Regions from separate parts of the Desulfonatronospira sp. MSAO_Bac3 genome, predicted to be linked through region 2. Evidence: riboswitches for the same ligand, from Rfam matches in the RefSeq annotation. Region 2 holds a riboswitch; each other region holds the start of a gene.
The links. Region 2 has a riboswitch for cobalamin ahead of D5S03_RS03185 (hypothetical protein). Riboswitches for the same ligand answer to the same signal wherever they lie in the genome.

Region 1 (7,214 bases), on a different contig from region 2:
GGAAATTAAAAGGTCGCCGCCCACCCAGGTTAATAATTCTATTTTCCGGGAGTTGCCTTACCCCAATTAACAATTAACAATTAACAATTAACAGATAACAGATAACAATTAACAGATAACTAAGATGCGCGCACAGAGATGTTAAACCTTGAACACCACCTGGGTGGACTGTGCATAATCGTCGAAATAGACCTTGGCCCGGACGTCAAAGACGCGCTCCAGGTTTTGCGGGGTGAGCACTTCTGTAGTCGGGCCGTGCAGCAGGATTCGTCCCTGCTTGAAAAATATAATATGGCTGCAGAAGGCTGCAGCCAGGTTGATATCCTGAAACACGGAAAAGACCGTGGTCCGGGCCTGCTGGTTTTTTTGCCGCACTAAGGACAGAAGGTGCAGGCCGTGTTTGATATCTAAGCTGGCCGTGGCTTCATCCAGAATGAGCACCGGCGTATCCTGAACCAGGGCCCTGGCGAAAACCACCCGCTGGCGCTCACCACCGCTCAGCTCAGTAACCATCCTGTCCTGAAATTTTTCCAGGCCGGTCTTCTGCATAACCTCCCGGACGATATCCAGGTCCCGGCTGCCAGGAGAGGCAAAGCGCGGCAGAAAAGGATATCTGCCCATGAGCAGCACCTCCAGGACCTGGAAGGGAAAGTTCAGGCGGTAGTCCTGGGGAACTAAGGCCATTTCCTTGGATATCTGTTTCCTGGAGTATGATCCCAGGGGGCGGCCGTTATACTCTACCATGCCCTGCTGCGGCACCCTGTGCCGGATGAGCAGGTCCAGCCAGGTGGACTTGCCACTGCCGTTGGGACCCAGGATGCCGTATATTCTGCCCGGAGGCAGGTCAATGTTTATATCTTCCAGGATGCTGGTTTCTCCCAGGGCGAAATGTACATCTTTCATGGAAAAGGCCATACTCTACACCCTGAACTGCATCTGGCGTTTGCGGAAGATATAGCAGAAAAAAGGCCCGCCAATGAGGGCTGTAAGCACCCCAATGGGCACTTCCGCCGGAAGCATGGTCCTGGTCAAAGTGTCCGCGGCCAGAAGAAGCACCGCCCCGCACAAAAGGCTCACCGGCAAAAGGCTTCTGTGCTCCGGTCCGGTTAGAGAGCGCATCATGTGCGGCACCAGAAGGCCTACAAACCCGATTATCCCGGAGATGGATACGCAGACCGCGGCCACCAGGGAAGCGGTTATCAGGAGGATAATCCTGAGCTTAGTGGTGTCCACGCCGAGAGACGCCGCGGCCCGGCTGCCCAGGCAGATGAGATTTATATCCCTGGAATAAAACATGAAGACCATGAATCCCAGAAACACCATGGACGAAGTCAGGATAAGCTCCGGCCAGGTGCTGGAGGCAAAGCTGCCCATGAGCCAGAATATTATCACCGAGACCCTTTCCTGGGCCAGGTACTTGAACAGGCTTATGCCGGCTGAAAGAATGGCGCTGACTATCACTCCGGACAAAATAAGATTGTTGGAGGACAGTCCCCCGGCCGTGGCCGAAAGATAGACCACAAAGAGAAGGGTCAGGCATCCGGCGATAAAGGCGAACAGGGGCAGGGTGTAAAGCCCAAGGAACTGCAGGTTGAAAAGCAGCACCAGGGAGGCCCCGAAAGCCGCTCCGGATGATACCCCCAAAGTATACGGGTCGGCCAGGGGGTTCAGCAGAAGACCCTGGAATATGACTCCGGCCAGGGCCAGGCCCGCGCCAACAATGGCTGCGGTGAGTACTCTGGGCAGCCTGACCTCGAAAATCACGGTGTAAACCAGCGGGTCTGCCTGGAGCAAAAGCTCCTGCTGCCCGGTGATCTTGTAAAAGAGCATCTGGAAAGTGGTGGACAGAGGCACCTGGACGTAGCCCATGCTTACCGAGGCGATGATCATGCCCAGAAGCATGAATGTCAGGGTAACGAGAAGTATGGATGTCCTTATGCGCATAAAATATTGAAGATAACCAGCCTTCTTTTCTGTCTTCTGAAATAAAAAAACCCCGGGCCGATTGTTGTCGACCCGGGGATGTCCCATTTTCATCCGCGGCATCATGATCTTTTTTTGCCGATTGTCCGGCCCGGCAATTCTTCAAGAGGTTCAGGCAGGTCTTCTGACTTCCGGATCTTTCTACTTGCCGCGCCTTCCCGCCCCGCACTTACTTTTTTCTTCAAGGAAAAAACACCCATAGAAAAGTAAGTGCGGGGCAGTGGCCTGAATGCGGCTTTGGTCCCCGGTTACAGCGGTGGGTCCGTCCCTGACTTGCACAGGGTTCCCTGTTAGGCGCAAAGCGCACCCGAACCTTCTTCTCCGTCAGGTGAGCGTGCATCAGCAGCTGGAAGCTGCCTTTGCCGGTACCTGCTTCAAGTGATTTATCCTGATATCTTGAACTGCAGGTGAAGTCAAGAAAAGGAATCTGCTGAGAAAACGTCACTCAAACCTCTGGTTTTATTTTAAAAAATATTCACAGTCATTTACTGGAGATTTATCTGTCCAGAATTAATCAGCAAACTGACGCCGTCCCGGTCTGCAGGACAGGTAACAGAGGACAGGGTATCGTAAGATAAAAGGATTATGTCTTTCCACTTGATATCTCGGGTTTTTTTTCAGTCCGTATGTATTCCGGTCTGTTCAGCGGATTGCTTTTACTGGCTTTTTTTGACATTATTTATATAATCGCCATGAAGCAAAGGCGCAGGGAAAATCTCTGCTGTCTTGTCCGGGGCAGGCGGGGAGTCGAGTGTCAATATAACTGAACTGAATTTTGTAGTTGCTTGTAAACAGGCCGGTCCCGGCCGGAGACGATGTAGAACCGATAAATATATCAAAACTGTGGATGAGTCCATGAACAAGCAAGCCTCCTGTATCAGCAAAGAGAATCCTTACTGTGAACTTGCCCAGTCCTATCTGGACTGCATACGCGGGTCCAGTCGCAATGAAGCTGTCCGCCTGATCCTGGACGCAGTGAACCGGGGAGTGGATATCCAGGATATATACATGTATGTTTTTCAGCCGGTTCAGTATGAAATGGGCCGGTTGTGGCTTGCCAACCAGATAAGCATTGCCCAGGAGCATTACTGCACCGCTGTAACCCAGCTCATCATGTCTCATTTGTACCCCAGGATCATGACTTTTGAAAAAAACGGACTGTCCATGGTGGCCTGCTGTGTGGGCGGGGAGCTGCACGAACTGGGCATCCGCATGGTCACGGATCTTCTGGAGATGAAGGGCTGGGATACTTATTACCTGGGGGCCAACATGCCCGAAAAAGAAGTGGTCAGGTCTGTTAAGGATCAGAATGTCCATCTTCTGGCTGTATCAGCCACACTGACTTCCAACAGGCCGAGGGTGGAGGCCATTATAAAGGAAGTAAGGCAGACTCCGGGACTGGAAGGCGTGAAAATTATGGTGGGAGGCCATGCATTCCTGCAGGAGCCCGGAGGATGGGAGAAAATCGGAGCAGACGGAAGCGCAATGGATGCTGTGCAGGCTGTTGAACTGGCCTTCAGTCTGTGCTCCTGAACCAGCCAGATGTAGATCAGGATTTGAATCAGGATGATAAGCTATGCAGAACTCACTTAACTGCCTGGCCATAGTCTGTGAAGCCTCGGGCAGAATACGGGAAGTCCTGTACAACGGCCTCAAGGACATGGAAAACGCTGCAGGTGACTTGTTTTTTCATGATATCCTTCATCAGGATTCCATGCAGAAGGCTGAAAATTTCTGGAAGCAGCTGGACGAACAGGGACTGGCCTTAAACTGGGAGCTCAACGTGCAGGTCAATGGTGAGATCTGTACCTTAGACTTTACCGGGGTCAGGGTGCAGGATAACATGGTCATCACGGCCGGAGACAGCAGGGACATTCTAAACGATCTTTACCAGGAGCTGTTGAAGGTCAATAACGAGCAGACCAATCTTATCCGGGAGGCTTACAAGAAGTATTCCACCCAGGCCAGAGAGCAGCAGTTCATGGAAGAGGGAAACACCGTTCTTCAGGAAATGACCAGCCTGAACAATGAACTGACAAATGCCCAGCGCGAGCTTGCCCGGCAAATCGTGCGCCTGGAAAAACTCAATTCTCAGAAAAATTTTTTCCTGGGCATGGCTGCTCACGACCTGCGAAATCCTCTGGGGTCCATAAAACTTTACGCAGAACTGCTCCAGGAAGACATGAAGCACCAGTTGAGCGAGACCGGTGCCGGCATGCTGGATAAGATTCAAAGCCTGAGCAGGTTCATGCTGGGGATGGTGGAAGACCTTCTGGACGTGACCAAGATCGACAGCGGTCAGATAAATCTGCAGCTGGAAAATGTCCGCCCCGGCCGGGTAGTGCAGGACGCCCTTGATCCTCTGCGGATGCTGGCAAGGGAAAAGGATATTTCTCTTAATTGTCATGTTCTGGAGGATCTGCCCCAAGTCAACCTGGACGTGGCCAAGTTTACCCAGATGGTGACCAACCTTTTGACCAATGCCATAAAGTACTCCCCTTCAGGCAGTACCGTGGATGTCAGGCTGTATACCAGAGACGGCTACCTGGTGCTGGATGTGTCCGACTACGGACAGGGTATACCCGGTGAAGAAATGGACAGGCTCTTTGCAGAATATCAGACCACCAGTTCCAGGCCTACCCAGGGAGAGGGGAGCGTGGGCCTTGGTCTGGCCATCGCCAGAAGACTTGTGGAAGCGCATGACGGCACAATAGAAGTGCAGAGCAGTCAGGGGGCAGGAACTACATTCACCATAACTCTGCCCATGCACCTCAAGTCCGGGCATGATGCCCTGCACAAAGAAAAGAAGACCATCGAGCAGAAACCACTGAATTTTTCCGGCAGGATCCTGGTGGCGGAAGATGAGCCCATGAACCAGACCATACTGGCCAGATACCTGGATAAGATGGGTGTGGAATACAAACTTGTGGACAATGGGCAAAAGGTGCTTCAGGCCCTGCAGGAAGACAGCTTTGACCTGATTCTACTGGACATTGTCATGCCTGAAATGAGCGGCATGGAAGTACTGCAGAGGCTTCGCACCATTGAGAAGGAACAGGGCAGGGAAAAGCTGCCGGTGGTGGTCATGAGTGCCCTGGATCATGAGGAACAGGAAAATTTTCTGCAGGCGGGGGCGGATGATCTGCTGCCCAAGCCTTTTAATTTCCAGCGGTTACAGCGGGTTCTCGGGTCAATTTTAAGCCCTGAAGCTGGTTAGGTTTTTTGGGGGGCACTCCTGATGCAGGAGGAAAAAAGTTAATATGAACGCCAATGCAAAAGAGATCATGGTTGTAGAGGATGATCCCGTGACCATGATGCAGACCTCCAGAGTGCTGCAGGAGGCCGGATACAACGTCTTGAAGGCCCCCACCGGAGAAAAGGCCATGGAAATGGTCTATAACAGAAGGCCTGCCCTGGTTTTGCTGGATGTGATGCTGCCGGACATGGGAGGCCTGGAGATATGCAGAAAAATCAAATCAGACTCCCGGCTGCAGGGAACTTATGTGATAATGTTTTCCGGTGTTCAGACCGAATCCGATGACAGGGCCCAGGGACTGGAGTCCGGAGCTGACGGATACCTGGTGAAGCCGGTCAGGACAAGGGAGCTTCTGGCTCAGATCGAGGCCATGCTGCGCATAAGGTATGCCGAGATGAGGCTGGATGAAGACAGAAGGTGGTATGAAATGGTCCTGAACAGCATCAGGGAGCTGGTTCTGTGCATGGACCATGAACTGACCATACTCTGGGCCAATCAGGCGGCGGCGGACAGTCTCGACATGAGGGCCGAAGAACTCATCGGCCGCAAATGCTACCATCTGTGGAACGAAAATGATAAGCCCTGCCGCAAGTGTCCGGTCACCAGGTCTCTGGAAAGCAAGAGCCCGGATCATTCCATCGTGGATACTCCGGACGGCAGGATATGGGAAGTGCGGGCTTATCCGGTTAAGGACGAGCATGACAGGATGCTGAGCATAGTTGAGGTTGCCCAGGACATAACCGATATGCAGAAAAGCCGGCAGGCACTGGAGAGAAGCGAAAAGCTGCTCAAGGAAGTAACCGCAAATATGCCCGGAGCCGTGATTCAGTACCAGGTCCAGGAAGAAAAAGGGCTTTTGCCTCTGTTTGTGAGCCGGGGAGTAACTGAGCTTCTGGGGGTCACCCCGGAAGATATCCTGAAGGATCCGGTCAGGCTGTGGGACAATGTTCACCCGGATGACTCAGAGCAGGTGAGCTCAAGCATGGGCGACAGTCTGAACAGAAATGAACCATTTCATGGGGAGTTCCGGGTGCTGGACCGGGACAACTCCTATAAGTGGCTGCGCATAAGTACCGTTCCCTACAGCGATGTCCGGGAGAAAATGTGGTACGCCATGATTTCGGATATTACCCTGTTGAAGAAGGCCCAGGAAGAGATGGCGTACAGGGCCATGCATGACTATCTTACGGAACTGCCCAACCGGGAGCTTCTGCTGGACCGGCTGGAGAGGGCTTTTGCCATGGCTTCGCGCTACGGGCACAAAGTGGGGGTTGTCTTTTTTGATCTCAACTCATTCAAGCCGGTCAATGATCTTTACGGTCATATGGCTGGGGACAAGCTTCTTTACCAGGTGGGACAGCGCCTGCAGAAGTGTGTACGCAAAAGCGATACAGTGGCCCGTTATGGAGGGGATGAGTTTGTAGTAGTTCTTGGAAGTATCAGCAGCAGTCAGGATGTCCTGCGGGTGGCCCGGAAAATATCAAGTGAGATGAGCAGGCCTTTTGTGCTGGAGGGGGTGGAGATTCACCAGGATTTCAGTATGGGGATCAGTATATATCCCGATGATGCCGCTGACCCTCAGGAACTGCTGCGCCTGGCGGACCAAAGCATGTACCGGGCCAAGAAAGATCCAAAATCATGTTATGCCTTCTGCAGCGGATGAGGATCCAGAACTGGCGGAACCTTATCCGCTGCATTCAAGCTATAGAGAGAAATCAGTTGATTATTTCCCAGGCCCCGTCGTCCCTGCGGCAGGCTGTGCCGTAGGCCTTCTCGGTTTCCCCTCCGATCTGCACTTCAGTGGTGTATTCCCGGCAGTACCGCCCGTCATCCCTCTGATATGTCTCAGTGGGGGTCACGGCGTAATCCGTCTGTGTATCGGGGTTGTGCCACTGGGAAGTGGTCCCTGTGGGTTTGGTCTCCAGGGTTTGATTCATGTTGCGCCGGTCCATCTCATCCATGCGGTCCATGTAGC
Region 2 (3,680 bases):
TCTTACTGGACAGTCAGAAGTTCTCGCACAACACCTTGAATTTACAGCACTTTTTTAAACTTGCACATTCAGAATGCATGCAGCACAACCACCTGAAATCATGACCTTTTTTCTTCAACTATTAACAATTAACCGATAACTTTTAACTCTCAAGTTTCTTAGTTCTTTGTTAAAACCAAGAACCAAGAACGGCGGCGATGCCGCAGAACGAGGAACACCTTCCAATCCCCTGGTACTGGATATTACGCAAAAAGCTGGAGTACAAAAGGTAATGCATTTATCCTAATTTAATACTCCGGAGAGAAATATGAAAGGCGGTCAATGACAATGATGGTCCAGGTTAAAAATTAGCCGGCATTTTTCTGAGACATCGGGCCAGGCCCTGGCCGGAAAACATGGACAGACAACTCCACAACCATTGAAAACCGGTTTCCATCCATAATGGTTACCCTTGATGGACAAGACAGTCTTGCAGTGCCTGCAAAAAAATTTGCAGGCACTTTTTTAAGCAGACTAACGCAGGCTCAAGACTGTCAGCTCTGGTCAGGTATGCCTTTATCCGCTACATGGATATAAAAATCAGGTTCCTCGCCTCTGAAGGTTTCCTGAAAATCCCCGTAAGTGGTCACTGACCCAAAGCCGGTCTCGTAGAGAAGTTTCTGCATGTAAGCCTTGCGCAGGGGAAACATGTTCAGATGAAACACAGAAGCGTCTGGAAAGGTATACTCAAACTGGACCAGATCGTCCTTCACCTGCACCGGTTCTGCAGATACGTTCTCGCCGCAGTAATAATATTTGTGTTTGGAGGAATAACCTTCATCCAGGATACGGTCATAGTTTCTCTGGTCCACTATAAGCACCCCGTCCGGCTTGAGTTTGCTGTAGAATTCGGACAGCACCCTGCGCCGGTCGTGTTCATCAAAAAGGTGGGTAAAGGAATTGCCCAGGCAGATAAGGGCGTCGTATTCGCCCTGCACATCAAAGCTGAGTCGTCTCCAGTCCGTATGCACCGTGCTCAGGATATATCCTTTGTCCCGGGCGTTTTCAAAGGCCTGCACCAGCATGTTGGCGCTTCCGTCCACGCTGACCACCCTGTAGCCCTGTTCAAGAAACCTCACCGAATGAAAGCCGGTGCCGGCGGCCACGTCCATAATGCTCTGCACATTCCTCTGTCTGAAAATATCATAAAAAAAAGACCCCTCGCTTTTGGCTCTCTTCTCCCAGTCTATGAGCTCATCCCACTTGTTTACAAAGCAGTCTTCGTAGTCGTGAAGGTATTGATCAGTCAGCAAGCAACCCTTGCTCTGCAATATTTCTTTTTGTTCCTTGTCTGCGTACATAATACACCTCCTATTGAATGGTTCTGGAAATTTCCGAGATCATGTTCTGTGCCCGCCATCCAGAGACAGAAACACTGTTTAAGAAATCAATAAATGAAATCTTCTGGCCGTTACTGCGCACATTGATGGCCTGCATTGCTCCTGGAGAAAGCTCCATGAGCTTTATATTGAACATTTTATGACCATGATATACTTCATTGAACAAAAGACTGTTGTCAATAAGCGATCTTTTAATGGGCAGGCGTATATCCTGAATATTAAGCTGTCCCAGGTGACTGCCCCTGTCTTCAAAGACCATGATGCCATCGTTGATTGCCGCCTTTTCAATGACAACATGTTCATCGCCTCCATCGTCAAGCACTGCATGCCGGGTAAAATTTTGAAACAATCCAAAATCCAGTGTTTTTACCTGCCTGTCATTGATATAAGCATAAACATCCGGCTTATCATTGCAGTACATATAGCACTCTTCTAAGCAATCCACATGCTCTCCCGCGGGCAGAAGACTTCTGACATCCCCGGGTGAATCAAAAAGCCGGTATACATTGATATTGTACTCCCGGCAGAACTGCAGCACAGCTTCCGCACCCGTCCTGGTCATACGCATACTGCGGCTTTTCATGCACACCCCGTGCATTTCCAGGTGGATAGTATCCATTTTTTCCTCCTTGAACGGTTTGGAGGACAGCCGGCGCTTCTGTCCGTTTTCTTGCAAAAAAAATCCCCGGATCGAAATACACTTCGATCCGGGGATGTCCCGTTTTCATCCTCGAATAGGCTCGGCCGCCACCCTGCGCCGAAGGGGCGGTCCAATAAGGTCTCAGGCAGGTCTTCTGACTTGCGGATCGTCCTACTTGCCCAGCACTCACTTCAGGTACTAATTGTTGCCAGTTAAACCGGTTGGCTCCTTGCAGTACAACCTGATTATAAGCAACAAACAGAAATGAAGTGAGTGCTGGGCTTGCCGCGCCTTCCCCTGTTTCTGTCCAGAGTGGCTTAATGCGGCTTTCGTCCCCGCTCACAGCCGCGGGCCGGTTCCCGATTTACACGGGATTCCCTTTTCATTTCCCCTGACTGGGGAAAACCTGAGACGACTGTCCTTAATTATTATTTACTCAAGTAAAAAAAGACGTTCTTGTCAAGTTGCAAAATTAGCCCCTGCAAAAAAATCATGCAGACGCTTCATGTACTGTTAATGCAATTGCTCAACGGCCTTTTTCAGTTGATCCAGCCAGATGTTGACAAAATCATCGTACTCTCCAGTGCCTTTTAAAACTACTTCTGTCTCAATGCCGGCATCCTGCAACCTTTGCTTCCAGGGATCACCGTGGTGATGGTCATGATCGTGGTCATGGCCGTGGTCATGAGAATGGTTATGTTCGTGATCATGATTGTGTTCGTGTCCATGATCGTGGGAATGGTCATGGCCGGAATTGTCCTTGCCGGCCACATCCCTGATGGTATGCGCTCCCACTACGGACATGAATGGCACAAGATAGGCCTTATCAATGCCCTTGGCTTTAACTTCTTCTTTTACATCTTCAAAAGAAGGTGACCCGCCAAGACAGCCGAGAGTGGCCATGAACACGTTTTCATCCTTTCTTTGCAGCTTGTAGGCCAGGGCCTGGTAAAAGGCATTGCTGGGATGATAAGACCCGTGTCCCACCCAGATGACCGCCTCGTCCGCTTTTCTATCTGCTGGAAGATTGTCCAGCATGCTGTCCCGGACCCTTTCCATTACATCCGGTGAACCCAAAAGAGGCGAACTGAGGCTCACCTGCTTCAGGTTGCTCTGCATATCCTGAAAGGCACCCACAACCGACCTGAGTTCATGAAACTCCACACCTCCGATTGTATGCAGGGACATAACCGCTACGTGCGTAAAGCCTTCATCCTCCATTCTGGCCAGGGCCATGGCCGGGGAATCAAAATGCTTGTCCTTTTTGGCCAGAGAATGCCTGACCATCCTGGAAGTGTAAGCCCAGCGTACAGGCACCTCTGGGAAGGCTTCTTTGGTCATTTTCTCAATATTGTCCAAAGCAGGCTGAGCCTGGGGATAACTGGAACCGAAAGCAGCAAGCAGAATACCTTTTTTCATATCTTTGTCCTCGTCATGATGATGGTGTTCATGCCCATGGTCGTGATCGTGATCATGGTCATGATCGTGTCCGTGACTGTGCGCATGACAGCCCTGAATCATCATGAACATGGGCAATAAAAGCAATGTCAGCGAAAGCAATACTTGTCTCATACCTATCTCCTTATTGATGTTTAAACAAAAAAAATCCCGCACTTACTTGGACTGATCTGCGTCAGCCACAGGGCAGCATAAGAATGCAG
Region 3 (7,214 bases), on a different contig from region 2:
CCCATGTAGCAGTTGGCCACCTGGTAACGGGTCAGGTCTATGGGGTGATCCGTGGTCAGGTCACTGTAAATACGTTCATCCAGCTTGCCATAAGAAGAATCCCCGGTATTCAGGGCCTTGTAGCCGCCATTCACCTCAGGCAGCTTCTGCTTGATTATGTCCGCCTGCAGGGTGACTCCCAGGTGATTGGCCTGCCCGGTGAGATCTGCTGCCACGTGATAGTCCACGCCTCCTGTCTTGAAGGCACTGTTTCGCATATAGCACCAAAGAATCGTGGCCATACCCAGCTCATGAGCATAGGCAAAGGCCCTGGCTACTTCCACGATCTGGCGGTCCGAATTGTCCGCCCCGAAATATATGGTCGCCCCCACCGCGGCGGCCCCCATGTCGCTGGCCTGGTCAATGGTTCCGAACATGATCTGATCAAAGGTGTTGGGATAGGTTAGCAGCTCGTTGTGGTTGATCTTGACCACAAAGGGTATTTTGTGGGCATACTTGCGCGCCACCGCCCCCAGCACCCCGAAGGTGGAGACCACGGCGTTGCATCCGCCTTCCATGGCCAGCTTTACAATATTTTCCGGATCAAAATATGCAGGGTTTTTGGCAAAGGATGCCCCGCCGGAATGTTCCACCCCCTGATCCACGGGCAGGATGGACATATATCCTGTGCCACCCAGACGCCCATGGCTGAAAAGGCGCTCCAGGTTAACCAGCACCCGGTTATTCCTGTCGGAGAGGGCATACACTTTATCCACAAAGTCCACCCCGGGCAGGCAGAGCTGATCCCTGGCAATGGTCCGGCATTGATGGTTCAGCAGAAATTCCGCTTCGTCTCCCAGCATCTCGGTTAATTCACTATGATTATGGGCCATAACAGTTCCTCCTGAGGAATATGTAACAGTTTAAAATTTTGCAGCCACCCGGCTTTAACAGCCAAGACTAAACCGCCTCTACCTGGTAAACCTCCCTGTCCTGGTACTCGGACTGTTTGCCCCTGTTCCACAGCTTTACCGGGCGGTAATAGCCCACTACCCTGGTATAGACTTCTGCTTCCCGGCTGCAGTGCGGGCACAGCTCATGCTCGCCCGGGAGGTATCCGTGGTCTTTGCATACTGAAAAAGTCGGGGTGATGGATATGTATGGAACTTTAGTCATGGTCATGGCCTTGACAATGAAATTTTTCAGGGCATCCAGATCTGAGACCGCCTCCCCCAGAAAGGTATGAAAAACTGTGCCCCCGGTATAAAGGGGCTGCAGGCCGTCCTGGTGCTCCAAAGCCCTGAATACGTCCCGGGTGGCTCCCACCGGCAGGGTTGTGGAGTTGGTATAGTACGGTGTGCCGTTGCCCGAGGCGTAAATCTGTCCGTACAATGTCTTGTCGGTCTTGGCCAGACGGTAGCTGGTACCCTCGGCCGGAGTGGCCTCCAGATTGTACAGATTTCCGGTTTTTTCCTGATAATCCCTGGTCAGGTCCCGAAGGTGATTGAGCACTCTCTGCATCAGCCTGGTGCCGGCATCACTTTCTATACCCTTGCCCAAAAGATTGATGCAGGCCTCGTGTCCGCCGATAAGGCCGATGGTGCTGAAGTGGTTGGTCAGGCCGTTTTTAAGGTACCTTCTGGAAAAAGGAAAAAGACCTCGCTCCATATTATCCTGGATGAGCTTTCTTTTGAATTCTAAGGAATCTCGGGCCAGCCCGGCATATTCAGTAATGATGTCCAGGAAGTCCTCCTCCCCCTGGGCCAGAAAGGCCAGCTTGGGCAGGTTCAGGGTGACCACCCCTATGGATCCGGTAAGATCCCCGGCCCCGAAAAGCCCGCCGGTGCGTTTTTTTAACTCGCGCAGGTCCATCTGCAGACGGCAGCACATGGAGCGCACATCTTCCGGGCTTAGATCGGAATTTATAAAGTTTTGAAAATAGGGAGCCCCGTACTTGGCTGTTAGCTCCAGAAGAAGCCTGCCCACACTGCTGTCCCAGGGAAAATCGGAAGTGACATTGTACGTGGGTATGGGAAAAGAAAAAATGCGGTCGTGATAATCACCTTCAAGCATGACCTCCAGAAAGGCCCGGTTGATCATTTCCATTTCCGGCTCAAAGTCCCCGTAGGCATCATCGGTTATCCTGCCCCCGATGATGGCTCCTTCTCCTGCAATGTGCTTTGGCGGGACCAGGTCAAAGGTCAGGTTGGTAAAAGGACTCTGACCGCCCCACCTGGATGTGGTATTCAGGTTGAAAACAAATTTCTGCATGGCCTGTTTTACCTCGTGGTAATTCAGGCCGTCATGACGGATAAAGGGGGCCAGATAGGTATCCACGTTATTGAAGGCCTGGGCCCCGGCCCATTCGTTCTGCAGAGTCCCCAGAAAATTTACCATCTGCCCCAGTGCGGAATCAAAATGCTTGGCCGGCCCTGAGGAGCACTTGCCCTCTAAGTTGAAGCCCTCCAGCAAGAGATCGCGCAGGCTCCATCCTGCGCAGTACCCGGCCAGTCCAAAGGACAGGTCGTGGATGTGAAAATAGGCATGCTCATGGGCCATGCGCACTTCTTCCGGATACTTTTCCAGGGCGTAGCGGGCCTGGACCGAACCTGAGAGATGCAGCATGAGTCCCTGGAAAGAATGGGTCATATTGGCGTTTTCATTGACCCTCCAGTCGGACTTGTACACGTAGGAATCAATGATCTCCCCGATATTCAGATAGGCCTGATCCTGGCAGCGCAGTTCCCTTCTCTTCTCGCGGTAGATGATGTACTTCTTGGCCGCGTCATAAAGCCTGGACTCCATAAGCACCATTTCCACCATGTCCTGGACGGTCTCCTGCTCCGGAATATCCTCGTGCAGCTTGCCCTCCACCTTGCGGGCCAGCCTGGAAGCCAGCAAAGGGTCCTTGATTCCGCTGGCCTTGAGGGCCTTTAAAATGGCATGGGCAATCCGGTCCGTGGACCAGGATTCCATACAACCGTCTCTTTTCTTGATCTGTTTGGGCATATTAGTGTCCTTTTTACTGGTTTGCTGTTATTCTGGACGGCCGGTAATCCTGAACTTTGAGCTCGAACCCGGGCGGCAGCCAGGCTTTTACGTTTTCAATGTCCGGATCACTTAAACCAGGCACCCGGGTGATCCTGAACATGAACCTCTCCGGGCTATCTGCAGCAAGCTCCAGAATCTGCCCCAGACAATCCCTGGCCTGCCCGGGAGCGGCCCGATCACCGGTAAGCCCCGGATACATATGCCACGGCCCCTTGATATCCACTGCTATCATTTTTATTGAGCTATGCTCAAGAGCTAGTTTTACACAATCCGGGCTGAGTCCGTTGGTGTCCAGTTTAATGGGAATGTTCAGGCTGGACAGATCATGCAGCAAAGAATCAAAACCTGGCAGAATGGTGACTTCACCGCCGGTCAGCACCAGCCCTTCCAGCCAGTTGCGGTTGCGCTGCACCTGCTCCAGCACTCCCAGGCAGTCCAGGACCGGAAAACTTTCCGGGTGCCAGGCAAAAGAAGCATTGTGGCAGGTGGGACAGCGCAGATTGCAGCCCCCGAAAAAAAGAACCGCGCTTATCCGTCCCGGCCAGTCGCAGAGGCTGAAGGGCTCATATCCCTTGAGCATGTCCCAGGCACTATAGTCTAAATCCTGCATGATATATTGCTCCGCCGGATAAAAGCACCGGAGCCCGTGGATCTTTACCCGCTGTCCTCGCAGGGGAAAAAGTTGATGGATAAGACTTCAGGCAGGTCTTCTGGCTCGCCCCTTCCTTTGTCGGCCTTCCCAACCCCGCACTTACTTTTTTCAAAAAAGTAGCACTACAGCGAAACTTATAAAATTTTATAACCTGCCTCACGGAGGTCAAAAAATAAGTTTCTCTTACTTTTTTGAAAAAAGTAAGTGCGGGGTTAGTGACCCAGATACGACAAAAAGATTTACAGGGCTCACAGCGGCGGGACCGCCCCGGACTTGCACCGGAGTTCCCTTTTAAGGCCTGACGGCCGCCTGAAGCAGACTGTAAAGAATTTCAGAGTATTATTATCAAATAAGAACCGACACAATAACACCGGTGCCCAGGGAGTTCAACAGTAAAAATCAGCAAAACAATAAAGACTTACTTTCAAGCTGCCTGCAAAGACTTGCCCCATCCCCTGAATTCGTTATATCAGAACATATGAGCGGCAAAACAACAAAAGATGAACCCTGGGAAGGCTTTACCAAGGCCATACTTGAAAGCATATCCGACGGCGTCTTTACAGTAAACCGGGAGTGGATGATCACCTCCTTCAACCGGGCCGCGGAGCAGATTACCGGCATTTCCAGAGACCAGGCCCTGGGCCGGCCCTGCTGGGAAGTGCTCAGATCCAGCATGTGCCAGTCCCAGTGCGCTCTGGGATATACCCTTGAGTCAGGAAAACCAGTCATCGGCAAAGCCTGCTATATCATAGACTCCCAGGGTGGACGCATCCCCATAAGCGTATCCACTGCCATGCTTCGCAACTCCAGGGGCGAACTGGTGGGAGGAGCCGAGACCTTTCGCGACCTGAGCGAAGTGGAGAGATTACGTCTGGAACTCAAGGGTGGTCTGTCCACCGGCAATCTCGTAAGCCACAGCCCGGCCATGCAGAAGGTACTGCAGATCATCCCGGCGGTGGCCGCAAGCTCCAGCACGGTGCTCATCCTGGGGGAGACCGGCACTGGAAAAGAACTGGCAGCAAAAACCATTCATTCCTTAGGGTCCAAAAAGGACGCTCCTTTTGTGCCCGTAAACTGCGGTGCACTGCCTGACACCCTTCTGGAGTCCGAGCTCTTCGGATACAAGGCCGGAGCTTTTACTGGTGCAGAACGGGACAGGCCCGGCCGCTTCGCCCAGGCCGGAAACGGGACCCTGTTTCTGGACGAAATCGGAGAGGTCAGCCAGGCTCTCCAGATCCGCCTGCTGCGAGTACTCCAGGAAAAGGCCTATGACCCCCTTGGCTCCTCCAGACCGGAAAAAACCAACGCTAGGATCATAACCGCCACCAACAGGGACCTGGAAGAAATGGTGCGGCAGAAACTCTTCCGCCAGGACCTGTACTACCGCATAAATATCGTGCGTATAGAACTGCCTCCCTTGAGACACAGAAAAGAAGATATCCCCCACCTGGCCCAGCATTTTGTAGACAGGTTCAACCGCCTCCAGAGAAAAGAGGTCCAGGGCCTTACACCCGAGGCCGTTTCTCTTTGCATGGCATACGACTGGCCGGGAAATATACGGGAACTGGAAAACATCATCGAAAGGGCCTTTGTGCTGTGTTCCCGGGGCAAAATCGGCATTGAACACCTGCCCGCGGAACTGACACTCAAGGATACTGAAATACCTGCGGACTTTCAGACCACAAAACACATCCTGGAGGCCAGGAGTATTGAAAAGGCCCTGGAACAGACCGGCAACAACAAAACCAGAGCCGCCAGGCTTCTGGGCATGCACAAGAGCACCCTGCACCGCAAGCTGAAAAAACTGAACATCCACACTCCATGACCTTCTCCCGCACACCCTGGAAACCACACCTACAGTAGCAAAAAAGCTACTATGATACCGCCCGACAGGCGCACTGATGCGACCATACATTTTGCAGATCAACCTGCCTTTATTTAAAAAACAAATTTATTTCAATATGTTAAATAGCTCAGCACCATAAAATCCAGTCGGCATATTAAATGCAACTCCCTGGACATGAAAGCGGCTGTAAGCACATGGCAGGACCGGGTGGCCCCGGTTTTTGATGTTTCCAACACTATTGTGGTGGTGGATATTGAATCCGGCGCAGTCAGCAACAGATGGTCTGAATACCTGGACGAAAACGACTCTTCAGCCAAAATACTCAGACTGGCCGGGCTGAAAATAGACATGCTGGTTTGCGGAGCCATCTCTAAGTCCCTTTGCCATCTTATCGCCGCCAGCGGAATTACAGTTGTGCCTTTTGTATCCGGGCGGGTTAACGAAGTCATACAGGCACTGATGGATGACAGACTGAATGAGGAACGCTTTGACATGCCCGGGCGGCGCAAATGCTTTTTCAATCCTGAAAAATGTTCTTTCAAAAAAAAGGAGGCCCATATGCCGGGCAGAGGAAAATCAGGTCAAGGTGCAGGACAGCCTGGTGGATGTGCCGGAAAAACCGGTCCAGGCCGTGGACAGGGCGGAGGCATGAACACCAGCGGATTTTGTGCCTGCCCTCAATGCGGACACAAGGTGGAACACGTAAAGGGCCACCCCTGCTATGAACAGACATGCCCCAGTTGCGGGGCGGCCATGAGCAGGGGGTAATTTTTGGTCTACCAGAAAAGGAGGTGTGCAAGATGCCGGGACTTAATGGAACAGGACCCATGGGACATGGTCCGGGAACAGGAAAAGGACTGGGGCGTTGCCGGGGCAGAATAAGAGCAGACGTTGCCGGAGAATCCCCTGCCCCTGAAAAGCCAGCTGTGACCACATTAGCTCAAGACGGACAAAGGCTTTGCTTGAGAGGCGGACAGAGAACCGGAAGATGCCGGGGCCGGGGCCGGGGACAGGGTAGATGCCCAGGAAGTTTTGAAAGATAAAAAAAACAGCAAAGAGCCGTTGCCGGGTATTTCAGGGGAAAACCTGCCAAACTGCCCGGCACTGGATTGCCTGACTGAAGCACAAACAACCAGGAGGAAGCCGGTATGAAAAAAATAGCTCTTATCGCCTGCAGCATGATCAGAGGCAGCAACCTGTGCCCTGGAGATGCCAAATGTTTCGTGGCCCTGGGCAGGAAAGAGGGCGAGTTCAAAAGATATGAAAACCAGGACGTTTCCCTGGTGGGCATTGTTGACTGCGGGGGATGCGAAGGCAACAAAAACCGTGTGGTCTGCAGCATGGCCCTTTTGAACATGCACCTCAAGGCCCTGAATGAAAAAGTGGACACAATCCACGTCAGTACCTGCATCATGAAATACTGCAAAAGAAAGGATGATCTAATAGAAGCCATCAGGCAAAAGGCCGGGGTGGAAGTGGTGGAAGGCACCCACGACTATATCCCTCCCTCCATATTCGAGCAAAGCTGAAAAACAAGGAAAAACTGATGATTATTGCTGTATCCTCACAGGGACAGGAGTTGAAATCCCCGCTTGATCCACGTTTCGGCAGGGCTGCTCATTTTATTTTATACGACACAGAAAACGATAGCTTTGCAATCCTGAACAATGAGCCCAGTCTAAACGC

Region 1: it holds a riboswitch for cobalamin, as region 2 does, so the genes downstream of both, D5S03_RS03400 (FecCD family ABC transporter permease) here and D5S03_RS03185 (hypothetical protein) in region 2, are expected to answer to the same signal.
Region 3: it holds a riboswitch for cobalamin, as region 2 does, so the genes downstream of both, D5S03_RS12465 (radical SAM protein) here and D5S03_RS03185 (hypothetical protein) in region 2, are expected to answer to the same signal.

The regions. Positions count from the first base shown of each region.
Region 1 is NZ_QYZY01000092.1:4,202-11,415, reverse strand. Features, by position in the region: gene D5S03_RS03405 (ABC transporter ATP-binding protein) at 142-915, opposite strand; gene D5S03_RS03400 (FecCD family ABC transporter permease) at 919-1,944, opposite strand; cobalamin riboswitch at 2,081-2,309, opposite strand; gene D5S03_RS03395 (cobalamin B12-binding domain-containing protein) at 2,839-3,516, shown strand; gene D5S03_RS03390 (hybrid sensor histidine kinase/response regulator) at 3,560-5,200, shown strand; gene D5S03_RS03385 (GGDEF domain-containing response regulator) at 5,244-6,902, shown strand; gene D5S03_RS03380 (RT0821/Lpp0805 family surface protein) at 6,955-7,214, opposite strand, start outside.
Region 2 is NZ_QYZY01000086.1:4,282-7,961, reverse strand. Features, by position in the region: gene D5S03_RS03190 (glycine/sarcosine N-methyltransferase) at 534-1,340, opposite strand; gene D5S03_RS03185 (hypothetical protein) at 1,351-1,998, opposite strand; cobalamin riboswitch at 2,147-2,444, opposite strand; gene D5S03_RS03180 (sirohydrochlorin cobaltochelatase) at 2,533-3,591, opposite strand.
Region 3 is NZ_QYZY01000350.1:8,435-15,648, forward strand. Features, by position in the region: gene D5S03_RS12455 (class I fructose-bisphosphate aldolase) at 1-872, opposite strand, end outside; gene D5S03_RS12460 (ribonucleoside triphosphate reductase) at 940-2,988, opposite strand; gene D5S03_RS12465 (radical SAM protein) at 3,002-3,640, opposite strand; cobalamin riboswitch at 3,714-4,010, opposite strand; gene D5S03_RS12470 (sigma-54 interaction domain-containing protein) at 4,161-5,507, shown strand; gene D5S03_RS12475 (NifB/NifX family molybdenum-iron cluster-binding protein) at 5,703-6,296, shown strand; gene D5S03_RS12480 (CGGC domain-containing protein) at 6,677-7,057, shown strand; gene D5S03_RS12485 (NifB/NifX family molybdenum-iron cluster-binding protein) at 7,075-7,214, shown strand, end outside.